3 regions of the Microcella indica genome follow, and region 3 is predicted to be linked to each of the others. Evidence: predicted binding sites of a transcription regulator. Region 3 holds the regulator's gene; each other region holds the start of a gene.
What was found. Region 3 encodes LexA, which represses DNA repair genes until DNA is damaged. Its sites were predicted from a motif close to TCGAACANNTGTTCGA; they were not measured.

Region 1 (5,546 bases), 510 kb from region 3:
GGCGACGTGCACGCCCCCGACGTGCCCCTCGTGCTCGTCGGCATCGACGCCGACGAGATCGCCGAGATCGAGCACCAGGCGCACCTCGACGCTGGCAGCGTCATCGCGCTCGGCACGCTCGACGACGCCGACCTCGCGCTCGCCTACGCGCGCGCCGCCGTCGTCGTCGTGCCCAGCATCTCCGACGGCTTCGGCCTGCCCGCCCTCGAAGCCATGGGCCTCGGGGCGCCCGTCGTGCACTCCGACGCTCCCGCACTGCTCGAAGTGTGCGCCGACGCCGGGCTCATCGTGCCGCGGCTCGACGCCGCCGGGTACCCGCGTCGGCTCGCCGACGCCATCCAGAGCGTGCTCGATGACGGCGCGCTCGCCGCGCAGCTGAGCGTGCGCGGGCGCGACCGCGCGCACGCCTACAACTGGCGCGACTCGGCCGAGAAGACCTGGCAGCTGCACGCCGACCTGTAGCGGTCGCGGGCGACAGCGCTACGGGGACGGGGTCGGCGTGGGCGTCGGCAGCGGCGCCACCGCCTCGGCGACGAGGATGCGCGCGAGCGCGTAGTCGGGCTGCACGTTGTCGATCGTCGGCGGCACGAGCTCGAGCCTGCGCAGCGGCAACTCGCGCCCCCGCACCGCGAGGTCGGTGAACACGCCGATCATCGACTGCGGAACATCGGTGCGCACGAGGTCGCTGCTCGCATCGGCGATCGACTCGAACCGCGTGAGCACCGTCGCGGGGTCCAGCTGACGCAGCATCGCCTCCTGCACGTCGCGCTGATGCTCCATGCGGTCGAAGTCGGTGAGGTTGTAACGGCTGCGGGCGTACCAGAGCGCCGTCTCGCCGTCCATGCGCTGCTCCCCCGCCGCGATCTCGCCCACCACGGGGCCGCCGTTGATGCCGAGCGTGATCGGCTCCTCCACGTCGATCACGACGCCGCCGAGCGCATCGATGAGATCCTCGAACCCCGCCATGTCGATGAGCACCGTGAACTGCACGGCGAGGCCTGTCACACCCTCCACCGCGTCGCGCATCGCCTCGATGCCCGGGCTCGACCCGGTCGCCGCCGCCGTCGGATACAGCTCCGGGCGTTCCTCCGCCCACGGGTACAGGTAGCTGATCAAGCAGTCGTCGCCGCAGTCGAAGCCGTTCGGCCACGCCTCGTACAGCGGCGACTCCGGGGGAACTGGCGCGTCGTACAGGTTGCGCGGAATACCGATGAGCGACACAGCGCCGCTCGACGCGTCGATGCTCGCCAGCGTGATGCTGTCGGGCCGCAGGCCCAGACGGTCCGGGCCCGCATCGCCGCCGAGCAGCAGCACCGTGTACCGCCCGTCGATCGGCTCGACGATGCCGCCGCCCGCGAAGACGGCGCCCAGAGCATCCCGACCCACGCCCGTCAGATACGCGGCGTAGGCCGCCCCGCCCGTCGCCACCACGATCGTCACCGCCGTCAGCGCCGCCAGCCAGCCGCGCGCCGCCGGAACCGTGCGTACCAGACGCAGCAGCGTGAACGCGTTCAGAGTCGTCACCAGCCACAGCAGCGCGTAGAAGACGAGCGCCGCCTGAGCCAGCCACAGCACGACCACGTTCGTCGCGATCGTCAGCGCCACCGGGCGGGCGGCGACGAACAGGATGCCCGCCGCGAGCGCCACCGCCCACAGCGTGAACGTCGACGCCACCGCGAACCGACCCCACCGACGGCTGCCCGCGAGCAGCTGGGCCGTGCCCGGGATCAGCAGGTTCAGGCCGAGCAGCCACCAGGCGCGGCGGGTCATGAGCGCAGCATCCCGGGTGTCTGGATGCCGGAGCGGGGAGGTGAGCGTCACGGGGCGGGCGCGCCTAGGGGGCCAGGGTGGTCGGCGTGCTGCTGCTGGTGCTGGGCGCGCGGTTGGCTACCGTGCTCTTCAGCGCCTCGTTCTTCGCGCCGACCGTGCTCTCGAGGTCGCGGGCGAACGCGGCGATCGCCTCCGCCACGCGCGGGTCGTGGGATCCGATGATGCGGGCCGCCAGAATGCCCGCATTGCGGCCGCCGCCGATCGACACCGTCGCCACCGGGATTCCCGCCGGCATCTGCACGATGCTCAACAGGCTGTCGAGGCCGTCGAGAGTCTTCAGAGGAACGGGAACGCCGATCACCGGCAGCGTCGTCACGCTCGCGATCATGCCCGGCAGGTGGGCGGCGCCGCCCGCGCCCGCGATGATGACCCGGATGCCCTTGCCGGCCGCCGCGCGACCGTACGCGATCATCGCGTCAGGAGTGCGGTGCGCGCTCAGCACGTGCACCTCGACGCCGATGCCGAACTGCTCGAGGGCCTCAGCGGCTGCCTCCATGACGGGCCAGTCGGAGTCGGAGCCCATGACTACCGCGACGCGCGGGGTGGTGGGGGCGCTCGTGGTGGTGTTGTCGCTCGTGGCGGTGTTGCTCGTGGCGGTGTCGCCGGAGGCTGGGGTGTCGCCGGTGGTGGCGTCGGCGGGGTCTGGCGTGGTCACGGGTCAATCGTAGGTGCGGGGCGGGCGCGGGGTCGGGCACGGGGCCCGCGCGCCGCGGGCGCGGTGTGTGGTGATGCGGCCGCGCGGCCCGCTGGCAGCGTGCCTTCTCGCGGTGCCCGTCCCGCCCGCCCGTATGATCCCGCGCCTCTGCACGTGAGCCTGCGATCTCTGTTGGCGCTACGCACCGTGCCCGTGCCGGCTCCCGCCCCCTCCCCTCCGTGCCGGCTCCCGCCCCCTCCAGTGCCGCCCCTCCTCCACATCCGGCGGACGCGATGAGTCGTCCAAAAATTGCACCCTCCTGTATCGAACACTAGTTCGATTACGAGAGAGTGGGTTCCATGACTGAGTCCCTCACGACCGCCATCTCGGCGGCACGGAGCGCCCTGGAGAGCGCCCCGGATTCGGTTGCGCCGCTCGCCGGACTTCCCGACGACGAGCTGGTCGCCGCACTCTCGGAGGCTTCCGCGGTTCGGCGCATTCTGGATGCCCGCATCTCGCTCTACGCCGCCGAAGTCGCGCGGCGCTCGGCACCCTCGCTCGCGCACTCCGGGCTCGCGCAGCGGCGCGGTCACCGCACCGCCGACGAGCTCGTGCGCGTCGCGACCGGCAGCACGCAGCGCGACGCGCGCGATGCCGTGCAGGCAGGGGTCCTGCTGCTCGCAGCGGAAGCAGCCCATGCGGCGGGGCCGGGCGGGGGCGATGACGCCGACGACCGGGGTCTGGGTGTGGCCGCTCTCGAGCTTCCGGAAGGGATGCCGCCTCTGCCCGCGTGGGCGCAGGGTCTCGTGCAGCCGGTGCGCCGGGGGTCACTCTCCCTTGCCGCGCTGCAGGCGATCCGTTCGGGGCTCGGGCAGCCGACGGCGGCCGTCACGGGCGAGGTGCTGCGCGGGGCTGTCGACGCGCTGCTCGCCGAGGCGTCCACGCTCGACGCTGATCGTCTGTACCGGCGCGCTCGCGGCCTGCGGGATGAGCTCGACGCCGAGGGTGTGGCGGAACGGGAGGCCGAACGTCGATCGGCGCGGTCGCTGCGCCTGCACCGGCTGCCCGACGGCATGACCCGCGCCTCATGGTTGCTCGACCCGGAGTCGGCGGCCGTCGTCACCGACCTCTTCGACCGCGCGACGTCGCCTCGACGCGGCGGCCCCACCTTCGTGGGCGAGCGCGATGCGGCACTTGCGCAGCGCATCCGCGACGACGAGCGCACGCCCGAGCAGTACGCCTCCGACGCGTTCCTCGCCCTCCTCGTCGCCGGCGCCGACGCCGACTCCTCGCAGCTGCTCGGCTCGGGCGCGCCGTCCGTGCGCGTGCTCGTCACCGCCGACGATCTGCGTGGCGGAACGGGCGTCGCGACCGTAGAGGGCCAGACGGCGCCGCTGTCACTCCCCACCGTGGAGCGGATGCTCTGCACGGGCACCCACACCCCGATCCTGATCTCCGGCACGGGTCAGCCGCTCGACGTGGGCCGCACGCGACGGCACTTCACACGGCGGCAGCGCATCGCCCTCGCGGCGCGCGACGGCGGTTGCCGGTGGGCGGGGTGCGAACGGCCGCCGTCGTGGACCGAGGCGCACCACATCAACCCCTGGCACAGCGACCACGGCCGCACCGATGTCGCCGACGGAGTCCTGTTGTGTCGCCACCACCACTTGCTCGTGCACAACAATGGCTGGCGCATCCGTCGACGACCGGCGCGCGCCGACGAGCCGCCCGGCGAACGCTACGAGGCGATCCCGCCGCCCACCCACGACGCGCAGCAGACGCCGCTCGACCTGCCGAGCCGCAGCGAGCCGCTGCGTCGAGCCGTGCGGCCGACCCCGGTGCGTGCAGGATGAACCCAAACTCGACGCCGGTCAGGTCACCCTGCGCGAGGCTCGGGGCGCCGCGACGGTCACCCCTCGAACTCGAAGTGGGCCGCCGCCGCCCTCGCCCGGTACACCGTCTCGTCGAGGTCGTCCCCGAGCGCCGTCACGTGGCCCGCCTTCCGGCCTGCCCGCGGTCCCTTGCCGTAGGCGTGCACCTTCACGCTCGGCTGGTGCGCGAGCGACGCCACGATCTGATCTTCGGGCAGCGCCCCGAACACGTTGATCATGACCGTCGCCGGCGCCCGCAGCTCGGTGTCGCCGAGCGGCCAGTCGAGCACCGCGCGCACGTGCTGCTCGAACTGGCTCGTCACCGACCCCTCGATCGAGAAGTGCCCGCTGTTGTGCGGGCGCATCGCCAACTCGTTGACGAGCACCCGCCCGTTCGTCGTCTCGAACAGCTCGACGGCGAGCACTCCCGTCACGTCGAGGCCGTGGGCGACGGTCGTTGCGATCTCTGCCGCCGCGCGCTCGACCGCCTCCGTCGTGTGCGGCGCTGGAGCGAAGACCTCCGCACACACCCCTTTCTGCTGCACCGTCTCCACGACGGGCCAGGGGCGCACCTCGCCGCTCGGCCGGCGCGCGACCAGTTGCGCGAGCTCGCGTCGAAACGGCACGAGCTCTTCCACGAGCACCGGCCCCGACGCGAGCCAGTCGTCGGCCGCACTCGACTCGTCGACAACGCGCACACCCTTGCCGTCGTAGCCGCCGCGGGGAGTCTTCACGACGGCGCGGCCACCGTGATCGTCGAGGAACGCGGCCAGTTCGGCCGACGACGACACTCGCGCCCAATCAGGCATCGGCACGCCCAACTCGGCGAGGCGAGCGCGCATGGCGAGCTTGTCCTGCGCGTAGAGCAGAGCATCCGGGCCCGGCCGCACCGCGGCGCCGGCCTCAACGAGAGCGCGCAGCACCTCCTGCGGAACGTGCTCGTGGTCGAAGGTGATCGCGTCGCACCCGCGCGCGAAGTCGAGCACCGTCTCGGTATCGCGGTAGTCGCCCACGACCGTCGCGGCGAGTCGGGCCGACGAGTCGGCAGCCTCCGCCAGCACGCGCACCTCGACGCCGAGCGCGACCGCGGGCGGAATCATCATGCGCGCGAGCTGACCACCACCGATGACGCCGACGACGGGCATGGCACTCCTCTAGACTGCGAATTCGCTCGCTCCCCATTCTGTCCGATCGCGAGCGAGCGCAACGAC
Region 2 (5,546 bases), 100 kb from region 3:
GGTGAGGCGGGCGACGAGCTCTTTGCCGGTGACGGGCACAGCACCTTGGGCGATGAGGGCGTCGCGGCGTTCGTCGGGGTAGTCGTAGTGGTCGTGGTCGAACCCGCGCTCGGGTATGCCGGCGTCGCGCGCGAACGCGTGCAGCTCGTCGAGGGATGTGTCGCTCACGAGGTGCCCCCAGAGCCGCCCGTGGGCGGGCCAGATGGGGTCGTCGATGAGCACAGCCATAGTGCGACCGAGTTTATGCGCGCGCCGGTGCTGAGGCACGGAGGGCGTCCTGCAGTGCGGGGCTGCGGCTGGGCATGTCGATCGGCTCAGCGGGCGTGTCTCTTCGAAGATCGCCGGGCGGGCTGTGGGGTGGGCCTGGTGGTGGGATGAGTCGGTAGGTGGGGCCGGCGCGTTCGATTTCCCATCCGTTGTTGTGGGCGAGGAGGTGGTGGTGGCGGCAGAGGAGGATTCCGTCGGCGATGTCGGTGGTGCCGTGGTCGCGGTGCCAGTGGTGGATGTGGTGGGCTTCGCACCAGGAGGGTGGGCGTTGGCAGCCGGGCCAGCGGCAGCCGCCGTCGCGGGCGGCGAGGGCGAGGCGTTGTGCGCGGGTGAACAGGCGGCGTTCGCGGCCGAGGTTGAGGGGTTGGCCGGCGTTGTCGGGGTGTCCGTCGACGGTGAGGGTGATGGTGCCGGCGGTGCACGCGCGGCGCTCGATGGTGGCGACGGAGATGGCGTCGGGGTGGCCTTCGATCCAGCCTTGGCCGCGGCGCTCCTCGAGGGTGCGGGCGGCGATGATCATGCGCACCCCGACCGGTTCGTCGCCGAGGAGTTGGCTGGTGTCGGCGGCGGCTCCCTGGCGAAGGAGTTCGGCGATGGTGTCGCTGGCGCGCTGCTGGGGGGTGCGGTCGTCGTCGAAGGCGGGATGCGCGGCCTCCTGGGCATCATGTTCTCGCTCGGTGTCGCTCTGGAATCGCGGCTCGTGGCGTCGGGGTGAGGTGATGCGGTCGTAGACGTCGCTGACGAGGGCGAAGGATTCGGGGTCGAGGATCCAGTGGGCGTAGCCCATGCCGTCGGGTCGGCGGCCGAGTCGGAAGGAGCGCTGCTGTCGGCGTGCTTCTTCGCGGTCGGCGATGCCGTCGAGGTCGAGTGCGTCGCGCACGGTGCGTGCCTCGCGTGCGGCGCGGTCGGCGTCGAGCCCGTCCAGTCGGGGCAGAAGACGTTCGGCGGCCGCGTCGAGATCGGTCTCGCTCATCGTGCTGGTCGGCCGGCCGAGGCCGGTGCGTACGGCGTCGGCGACGGCGACACTGACGCGACCTGACAAGACGGCGTCGCCCAGCGGTGTGGGCGTTTCGGCGCCGACCGTCGTGCCGACGCGGACGGCGGTGCGGGCATCGGCGACGCGGGTGCCGGTCGTGACGCGCACCATCTCCTCGGGCGTGCGGTGCCCGGTGCGCTGCGCGAGACCTGCGTGGCCGAGCTCGGGTGCGGAGCGTCGGGCGATCTCTCCGGCGAGAAGCGAGACGTGCAGTTGCGCCAGGCGCACCTCGTCGGCCGCGAGACGCGTGAGGCGCACGAGCTTGTCGTCATCGAGGGCGCGATACGGCTCGAGGTCTCGGGGAACGCTGGAGAGAGCATCCACGGCGGCGGTGAGCGCGCCGGTGACGTCGTGCGCGATCGTTCGGTCCATCGCGCCGGTGACGTCCTGCGCACCCGATGCCGGGGACGGGCGAGGAGCCTGGGATGCACCGGCGCAGGTACCGGCACCGGCACCTGCGCCGGCACCGGCACCTGCGCCGGCACCGGCACCTGCGCCGGCACCTGCAACGTCGGCGTGCGCGGCCACGTCCGCGTGCGCGGCCAGGACGGCCGGCGCGGCCACGTCCGCGGGCTTGCGCTTGGGCGGCGCGAGCATTGTCATGGTGGTCATGGTCGCCTCCCTTCGCAGTGGCGGGTGCCGGTTCGTGATGCGAACATACATTCGACAACCGACACGCGCAGCGCGGATGCGGGAAGAGGGGAGAGCCATGGCGCGAGCGCAGGTGGGGAGGAGCGTGGATTCAGGCGGGCGCGTGCGGACCCCTGGCCACGCGTGCGCAGGCGGGTCGGGGCAGGAGTGTCCGTTCAGGCACGAGCGCGGCCGCGGAGCGTGGAAGGTCAGTACGTTCAGGCACGAGCGCGGCTGCGGGGCGAGCAAGGTCAGTCCACGCGAGCACGCGCAGGCGGGCACGCAGCGACCACGCAGTGACCACACCGCTGCATCCGCGCGACCGCACCCGGGCCGCCCGCAGCGCCCACGCCCGCCCACCCCCGCGCACGCCCGCCAGTTTGACCGCCCATCCTCGCGTCGGCTATTCTTGACCGTTGGTGTGCGCTGGGCTGAGCCCGCGTGGGTCACCGCATTCTTCAGCTTCATCTCTTCGACGAGAATTAAGGGTAAACAGTGGTCTACGCAGTTGTGCGCGCCGGTGGGCGGCAGGAAAAGGTTGAGGTGGGCACGGTCGTCGTGCTCGACCGCGTCAAGGCGGGCGAGGACGGCACGATCCAGCTGACCCCCGTCCTGCACGTCGACGGTGACACGGTCACGACCGACGCGAAGAAGCTCGCGAAGATCACGGTCACGGCCGAGGTCATCAGCGACCTGCGCGGCCCGAAGATCGTCATCCAGAAGTTCAAGAACAAGACCGGGTACAAGAAGCGCCAGGGTTTCCGCGCTGACCTGACCCGCGTCAAGATCACCGGCATCAAGTAAGAAGGGTCGCGAGAAGACATGGCACACAAAAAGGGCGCATCGTCCACCCGTAACGGCCGCGACTCGAACCCCCAGTACCTGGGTGTGAAGCGTTTCGGCGGCCAGGTCGTGAAGGCCGGCGAGATCATCGTCCGCCAGCGCGGCACGCACTTCCACCCCGGCGCCGGCGTCGGTCGTGGCGGTGACGACACCCTGTTCGCCCTCGAGGCAGGCGCTGTCGAGTTCGGCGCCAAGGGCCGCCGCAAGGTCGTCAACATCGTGGCGAGCGCCTGATCTGATTCAGGTTCGACACGCAGAACACAGCTTCGGTGAGGATGGGCGGGCTTCGGCCCGCCCATTCTTCCGTTAGGGGCCGTACCGGCCCCGCAGCACCACTCCGCTCGGCACCCCCGATCACCTGAGACGGGGATCGAGCACCCAACCTCAGGAGGTTCGCGCTCATGGCGACGTTCGTCGACCGCGTCACCCTCCACCTCACCGCCGGTCACGGCGGACACGGCTGCGTGTCGGTGCGCCGCGAGAAATTCAAGCCGCTCGCCGGCCCCGACGGCGGCAACGGCGGCGACGGCGGCGACATCGTCCTGGTCGCGTCGAGCCAGGAGACCACGCTGCTGCCGTACCACCGGCGCCCGCACCGCTCGAGCGACAACGGCGGCCCCGGCATGGGCGATAACCGCTCGGGCTTCTCGGGTGAGGACCTCGTTCTGCCGGTGCCCGTCGGCACGGTCGTGCGCGACGCCGACGGCACCGAGCTGGTCGACCTGACGGCGGAGGGCATGCGCATCGTCGTCGGCCCCGGCGGCCAGGGCGGCCTCGGCAATGCGGCGCTCGCGACGACGAAGCGCAAGGCCCCCGGCTTCGCCCTGCTCGGCACCCCCGGGTGGACGGGCGACGTGCTGCTCGAGCTCAAGACGGTCGCCGATGTGGCGCTCGTCGGGTATCCCAGCGCGGGCAAGTCGAGCCTCATCGCGTCGATCTCGGCGGCGAAGCCGAAGATCGCCGACTACCCGTTCACGACCCTGCACCCGAACCTCGGCGTCGTCGAGTCGGGGGAGACCCGCTTCACGGTCGCCGACGTGCCCGGTCTCATCGAGGGAGCGAGCGAGGGCAAGGGCCTGGGGCTCGAGTTCCTGCGCCACGTCGAGCGGTGCAGCGCCCTGCTGCACGTGCTGGACTGCGCGACGCTCGAGCCGGGCCGCGACCCGCTGAGCGACCTCGACGTGATCCTCGCCGAGCTCGCCGCCTACCCGGTGCCGGAGGGGCAGACGCCGCTGCTCGAGCGCCCCCAGCTCGTCGCCCTCAACAAGATCGACGTGCCGGAGGCCCGCGAGCTGGCCGACTTCGTGCGCCCCGAGCTGGAGGAGCGCGGCTACCGCGTCTTCGAGATCAGCGCGGTGAGCCGGGAGGGCCTGCGCCCGCTGACGTTCGCGCTCGCCGAGCTCGTCGAGTCTGACCGCGCCACCCGCGCTGCCGACACGACGGTGCGCGAGCGCATCGTGCTGCGCCCGCGCGCGGTCGACGAGGTCGAGGTGACGGTGACCGTCGAGGGCAGTGCTGAGGACCCGGTCTACCGCGTGCGCGGTGCGAAGCCGGAGCGCTGGGTGCACCAGACCGACTTCCGCAACGACGAGGCGGTCGGCTACCTCGCCGACCGGCTGGCGAAGCTCGGCGTGGAGGACAAGCTCTTCCAGGCCGGCGCGATCGCGGGGGCGACGGTCGTCATCGGCGGCGAGAACGGCGTCGTGTTTGACTGGGAGCCGACGCTCACGAGCGCCGCCGAGCTCATGACGGCGCCGCGCGGCAGCGACCCGCGACTGGACGGCAACGCGCGTCTGACGCGCGAGGAGCGCCGCGCGAACTACTTCGAGCGCATGGACGCGAAGGCGGAGGCCCGCGCCGAGCTGGAGCGCGAGCGCGAGGCGGGCCTGTGGCACCAGGACGACGAGCAGCGTGACGGCCAGGAGGACGACGAGCGATGAGCCCTGCCGCGCGCCGCATCGTGACGGAGGCCCGCCGGGTCGTGGTCAAGGTCGGCTCGTCCTCGATCAGCGGTGCGAACACGGCGCAGATCGGCCCGCTCGTCGACGCGCTCGCGGCGGCGCACTCCCGCGGGGTGGAGGTCGTGCTCGTGTCGTCGGGGGCGATTGCGACGGGCATCCCGTATTTGAATCTGGATGCTCGGCCCACCGATCTGGCCACGCAGCAGGCCGCGGCGGCCGTCGGTCAGAACCTGCTCATCTTTCGATACCAGGAGAGCCTCGACCGCTACGGCATCGTCGCCGGGCAGGTGCTGCTCACCGCGGGCGACCTCGAGCACGCGACGCCGCGCAGCAACGCCCAGCGCGCCATGGAGCGCCTGCTGAGCCTGCGGATTCTGCCGATCGTCAACGAGAACGACACGGTGGCGACGCAGGAGATCCGCTTCGGTGACAACGACCGGCTGGCGGCGCTCGTGTGCGAGCTCGTGCACGCCGACCTTCTCGTGCTGCTGAGCGACGTCGACGCGATCTACACGAAGCCGCCGCACGAGCCGGGGGCGCAGCGCATCGCGCACGTGCCGGCGGGCGACGACCTCGCGCACGTGGAGCTCGGCGACATCGGGGCCGCCGGCGTCGGCACGGGGGGAGCGGGCACGAAGATCGGGGCGGCGCGCTTCGCTGCGGCGCAGGGCGTGCCCGCGATCGTGACGTCGACCTCCGCGGTGGATGCTGCCCTGCGCGGCGACGACGTGGGCACGTGGTTCGAGGCGACGTCCGCCGACTGAGCGTGCGGCGCCGCGCCGTAGAATTGCCCGCATGACGTTGACCGA
Region 3 (5,546 bases):
GGGTCGAGCCGTTCGACGGCCGCGACGGCGGTGGCGGGGCTCAGGCGGAACTCGTCGTCGCGCTCCGCCGTGACCCACTCGGTGCCCGTGCTCGACGCGATGATCGAGTGCATCGAGTAGGTGGGCGGGAAGCCGAGCACGCGGCGGCCCGGACCGCCGAAGGCCTGCAGCAGCTGCTGGATGACCTCGTTGGAGCCGTTCGCGGCCCACACCTGCTCGCGCTCGACTCCCTCGCCCAGGTAGGCGGCGAGGTGCTCGCGCAGCGTCGTGAACTCGCGGTCGGGGTACCGGTTGACCGAGCGCAGCGCGTGCTCGACCGCGGCAGTCACGTGCGCGACGACGACCTCGGGAATCGGGTGCGTGTTCTCGTTGACGTTGAGAGCGATGCGCACGGGCTTCTGCGGGGCTCCGTAGGGGGACTGCCCGCGCAGGTCGTCGCGGATCGGAAGGTCGTCGAGGCTCGTCACTCGCCCATCGTAGACGGGCGTGAGCGGGGCTCGGCCCGCGGTCGGAGCCTCAGCCCGCGTAGCGCTCGGGAACGATGAGCACCTGGCCGGGCTGGACGCTCGCGGAGTCGAGGCCGTTGATCGCGAGGATGTCGGCGACGACGTCGGCAGGGTTCGCCTCGGGGGCGAGAGTGCCGGCGAGAGACCACAGCGACTGGCCCGCCTGGACGGTCACCGTCGTCGACTGCTCGAGCCCTGAGGTCGCCGTCGCTCCCCCACCGTTGAGGGCGAGCATGACGAGCGCGATGACGAGAGGCAGCGAGACGAGCACGGCGATGACCGCGCGGCCGCGGCGCGTGAGACGCAGGCGGGTGCGCGCAACCGGGAGCGCGAAGCCACCGTCGTAGGTGCCGGTGCCGTAAGTGATGGAGCTCATCGCCGTTCTCCTTCTGACAAGTGGGCCTGGCTGACAACTGGGCCTGGTGGGGGGTGCAGGTGCCCCGGCAGCGGGGGAGCTGCCGGGGCAGGTACCCGATCTCGGCCGGGAGACGCGGGTACGAACCTGTGTTCCGAACATACCTTCGATCGAACACACTTTCAAGCCCCCGGCCTTTTTTCTCCACGAATCGGGCGACACACTCGAACAGATGTTTGAGTTGCACCCCACTCGTGGATAGAGTTTCGAGGGTTCGAGTGCAGTCAACGGCAGACCACCGACATTGGTCACACCGGCAGTGACGGCGGGCACTCGACACGAGACGAGGGAGAACCCCATGGCCGACGAGACCGTCGACATCAGCACGGCACCGAGCGCCGCCGCGCCCGGCACGCGCCGCCGCACGACGCTGAGCGACAAGCAGCGCGCCATCCTCGGGTTCATCCAGTCCTCGGTCGCGAGCCGGGGCTACCCGCCGAGCATGCGCGAGATCGGCGAGGCCGTCGGGCTCTCCTCGCTCTCGAGCGTCGCCCACCAGCTCGGCCAACTCGAGCTCAGCGGCTACCTGCGCCGCGACCCGAACCGGCCGCGCGCCCTCGAAGTGCTCATCGACCTCGAGCCCGACACGACCATCACGATCGACACCCCGGTCTCGACGAGCCCCTCCGTCGGCGACGCCGCCATGGTGCCCCTCGTCGGGCGCATCGCCGCGGGCATCCCGATCACCGCCGATCAGATGGTGGAGGAGGTCGTGCCGCTCCCCCGCCAGCTCGTCGGCAAGGGCGAGCTCTTCATGCTCACCGTCGTCGGCGACTCGATGATCGACGCCGCCATCTGCGACGGCGACTGGGTCGTCGTGCGCCAGCAGAACACCGCCGAGAACGGCGAGATCGTCGCCGCCATGCTCGACAACGAGGCGACCGTGAAGGTCTTCAAGCAGCGCGACGGCCACACCTGGTTGCTGCCCCGCAACTCGGCCTTCGAGCCGATCCTCGGCGACCACGCGACGATCCTCGGCAAGGTCGTCAGCGTCATGCGCAAGGTCTAGCGGGCTCCCGCCGTCGCGGTCGGTACCGCGGTTGTCGTGAACGGCTCGAGCTGCGCCGCCAGACCCGAGTTCACGAGGGCGTGCACGCGCGTGCCCTCCTCCTCGTAGGAAGTCTCGAGCACACGGCCGCGCTCGTGCACGAGCGAGACGAGGTCGCCCCGGTCGTACGGCACGACCGCGGTCACCTCGACCTCGGGGTCGGGCAGGGTCTCGGCGATGCGCGCGCGCAGCTCGTCGACCCCCTCCCCCGTCTTGGCGGAGACGAAGACCGCGCCGGGCACGAGGCCGCGCAGCAGGAGGCGCGCGTCGTCGTCCAGGAGGTCGCTCTTGTTGATGGCGACGATCTCGGGAAGATGGCGCGCATCCACCTCACCGATGACGTCCCGTACAGTCGCGAGCTGCGCAGCGGGGTCTGGGTGGGCGCCGTCGATGACGTGCACGATGACGTCGCTGTCGGCGACCTCCTCGAGCGTCGAGCGGAAGGCCTCGACGAGCTGGTGCGGCAGGTTGCGCACGAAGCCGACCGTGTCGGCGAGCGTGTAGGGCCGGCCCTCGGGCGTCGTCGTCTTGCGCACGGTCGGGTCGAGGGTGGCGAAGAGCGCGTTCTCGACGAGCACGCCCGCGCGCGTGAGGCGGTTGAGCAGGCTCGACTTGCCGGCGTTCGTGTACCCGGCGATCGCGACGCTCGGCACCGCGAAGCGGTCGCGGTTGGCGCGCTTGGCGGCACGAGCGGGCGCGAAGCCCTTGATCTGGCGGCGCAGCTTCGACATGCGGGTGTGGATGCGGCGGCGGTCGAGCTCGATCTTCGTCTCACCCGGGCCACGGCTACCCATGCCGGCCCCGGCGCCGCCGACCTGGCCACCGGCCTGGCGCGACATCGACTCGCCCCAGCCGCGCAGGCGCGGCAGCAGGTACTCGAGCTGCGCGAGCTCGACCTGCGCCTTGCCCTCGCGGCTCTTGGCGTGCTGGCTGAAGATGTCGAGGATGACGGCGGTGCGGTCGATGACCTTGACCTTCACGACGTCTTCGAGGGCGCGCCGCTGACTGGGGGCGAGCTCGGTGTCGGCGATGACGGTGTCGGCGCCGAGCTCCTTGACGATGAGGCCGAGCTCGGCGGCCTTGCCCTTGCCGAGGTAGGTGCTCGGGTCGGGGTTCGGTCGGCGCTGCAGCAGGCCGTCGAGCACGACGGCGCCCGCGGTCTCGGCGAGGGCGGCGAGCTCGCGCAACGAGTTCTCGGCCTCGTCGAGGGCGCCCTGCGCGTAGATGCCGATGAGGATGACGTTCTCGAGCCGCAGCTGCCGGTACTCGACCTCGGTGACGTCTTCGAGCTCGGTGGAGAGGCCGCCGACGCGGCGCAGGGCCGCACGATCCTCGCGGTCGAACTGGTCGCCGTCGCGGTCGTGCGCGTAGTCGTTGTCGACCTGCAGGGCGGCGGCACGGCCGCCGTGCAGCGTCACCGAGCGGGCGTGCGAGTCGGCGTTCGCCAGGACGCGCGCCACAGCATCCGCCCCCGCATCGCGCGGCGCGGAAGTATCGCCGGCCTCGGAAGCCGGGTTCTGCGGGTCTGTCTCGGTCATCGTCGCTCACTGTACTCGCGTTACTTCGGTAGATTCTGGTGTCATGGCGGCCGACCACTACTTCAGCGATCAGCCGCGCGGCGAACTCGTGCTCTCTCCGCTCAGCGTCACGCTCGCCGACCGCGAGGTCGAGGTGGTCACGGCCGGCGGCGTCTTCAGCCCGCGCGCTCTCGATGCGGGCACCCGCGTGCTGCTCACCTCCGTGCCTCCCCCGCCCACGACCGGCCACGTGCTCGACCTCGGGTGCGGCTGGGGGCCGATCGCCCTGAGCCTCGCCCTGCGCTCCCCCGAGGCGACGGTGTGGGCGGTCGACGTCAACGAGCGCTCCCTCGACCTCACACGCCGCAACGCCGCCCGGCTCGGCCTCACGAACATCACGCCAGTGCGGCCCGAGCAGGTGCCCGATGACGTGCGCTTCTCGTGCATCTGGTCGAACCCGCCCATCCGCGTCGGCAAGAACGAATTGCACGGGATGCTCGAGCACTGGGTTCCCCGCCTCGACGACGATGCCTCCGCCTGGCTCGTCGTCGCCCGCAACCTCGGGTCGGACTCGCTGCAGCGCTGGCTCGAGGAGTCGTTCGGCGCGTGGTCGACCGTCAGCCGTGCGGCGACCCAGAAGGGCTACCGCGTGCTGCGGGTGCGTCGCACGAACTCTGCCGCCGAGTAGCGGTGCGCGTCCCTCGACGAGCGAGTTTCTAGACCAGGAGCGTGCCGTCGAACACGAGCTCGGCGGGCCCACTGAGGGCCGCGTGCTCGCCGTCCTCCGCCGCGAAGACGCGCACGCCCAGCACGCCGCCGGGAACCTCGACGCGCCACTCCGTCGGGGCCGAGGGGCCCGCCCAGTGCCGCACGGCGAGAGCGGCCGCCACGGCGCCCGTGCCGCAGGAGAGCGTCTCACCGCTGCCGCGCTCGTGCACGCGCATGCGGATGCGCCCCACGCCGTCGACGACGAGGGGGTCGGCGGGCACGACGAACTCGACGTTCGCGCCGGCCTCGGGCGCGGGGTCGAGCACAGGCGCCTCGCTCAGGTCGACCGACTCGAGCTCGGCCTCGCTCGCGAGCGCGACGACGACGTGCGGGTTGCCGACGGAGATGCCGAGGCCGGGGCGCGGCACGGGCAGCGCACGCGCGGTCACGGTCGGCTCGCCGCCGTGGAGCGACCAGCGGCCGAGGTCGGCGGCGAAGCCGTCGGCGAGGCGGTGCACGTCGCGCACTCCCGACCGCGTCCCGATCGGCAGCGACTGCCCCTCCTCGAGGGTCGCGAGCCCGTTCTCGAGGAGGTACCGCACGAAGACGCGGATGCCGTTACCGCACATCTCGGAGGGGCTGCCGTCGGCGTTCGTGTAGTCCATGAACCACTCCGCGTCCGGGTCCTCCGCGAGCGCGGCGGCACCCTCGGGAAGGTTCGCCGACCGCACGGCGCGGATGACGCCGTCGCCGCCGACGCCGAAATGCCGGTCGGCGAGGGCCGCGCGCTGCGGCGCCGTCAGCGGCCGGTCGCCCGCCGGGTCGGAGTACAGGACGAAGTCGTTGCCGGTGCCGTGGCCCTTCGTGAAGCGCAGGAGCGAGGTCATCTCTCCATCGTATCGACGCCGTCACCTGCACCGTTGCCGTCGCCTGGGCCGTCGCTGCCGCTGTCGCCACCGAGTGCGCGCATCGCCTGGTCGAGCCGGTCGTCGGCCGCCGCATCGATCCAGCGCACGCTCTCGTCGCGGCGGAACCAGCTCACCTGGCGCCGCGCGTAGCGCCGCGTGAGGGCCTGCGTTTCCTCGATGGCCTCGCGCTCGGAGAGGCGACCCGCGAGCTGGCCGATCGCCTGCGCGTAGCCGATCGCGCGGCTCGCCGTCACCCCGCGCTCGAGGCCCTGCGGCAGCAGGCCGCGCACCTCGTCGAGCAGCCCGGCACGCCACATGCCCTCGACGCGCGCGTCGAGACGCGGCACGAGCGCCGAGCGCTCGAGGTGCAGACCCACCTGCCGGTAGGGGCGCCAGGGGCGCTCCCGCGCGGCGAGCCCGGCGCTGAAGGGCTCACCGGTGAGG

Region 1: the regulator LexA is predicted to act here: its motif matches at 2,789-2,804, upstream of HUJ41_RS10195 (HNH endonuclease signature motif containing protein).
Region 2: the regulator LexA is predicted to act here: its motif matches at 1,955-1,970, upstream of HUJ41_RS08290 (HNH endonuclease signature motif containing protein).

The regions. Positions count from the first base shown of each region.
Region 1 covers NZ_CP058670.1:2,093,499-2,099,044, forward strand. Annotated here, with positions in the region: gene HUJ41_RS10180 (glycosyltransferase family 4 protein) at 1-462, shown strand, start outside; gene HUJ41_RS10185 (LCP family protein) at 481-1,821, opposite strand; gene purE (5-(carboxyamino)imidazole ribonucleotide mutase) at 1,835-2,353, opposite strand; gene HUJ41_RS10195 (HNH endonuclease signature motif containing protein) at 2,824-4,317, shown strand; gene HUJ41_RS10200 (5-(carboxyamino)imidazole ribonucleotide synthase) at 4,374-5,480, opposite strand.
Region 2 covers NZ_CP058670.1:1,686,501-1,692,046, reverse strand. Annotated here, with positions in the region: gene HUJ41_RS08295 (DUF4031 domain-containing protein) at 1-228, opposite strand, end outside; gene HUJ41_RS08290 (HNH endonuclease signature motif containing protein) at 242-1,915, opposite strand; gene rplU (50S ribosomal protein L21) at 2,429-2,737, shown strand; gene rpmA (50S ribosomal protein L27) at 2,756-3,010, shown strand; gene obgE (GTPase ObgE) at 3,178-4,716, shown strand; gene proB (glutamate 5-kinase) at 4,713-5,501, shown strand; gene HUJ41_RS08265 (glutamate-5-semialdehyde dehydrogenase) at 5,533-5,546, shown strand, end outside.
Region 3 covers NZ_CP058670.1:1,585,536-1,591,081, forward strand. Annotated here, with positions in the region: gene HUJ41_RS07735 (histidinol-phosphate transaminase) at 1-467, opposite strand, end outside; gene HUJ41_RS07740 (LysM peptidoglycan-binding domain-containing protein) at 517-882, opposite strand; gene lexA (transcriptional repressor LexA) at 1,220-1,930, shown strand; gene hflX (GTPase HflX) at 1,927-3,507, opposite strand; gene HUJ41_RS07755 (class I SAM-dependent methyltransferase) at 3,551-4,174, shown strand; gene dapF (diaminopimelate epimerase) at 4,203-5,081, opposite strand; gene miaA (tRNA (adenosine(37)-N6)-dimethylallyltransferase MiaA) at 5,078-5,546, opposite strand, start outside.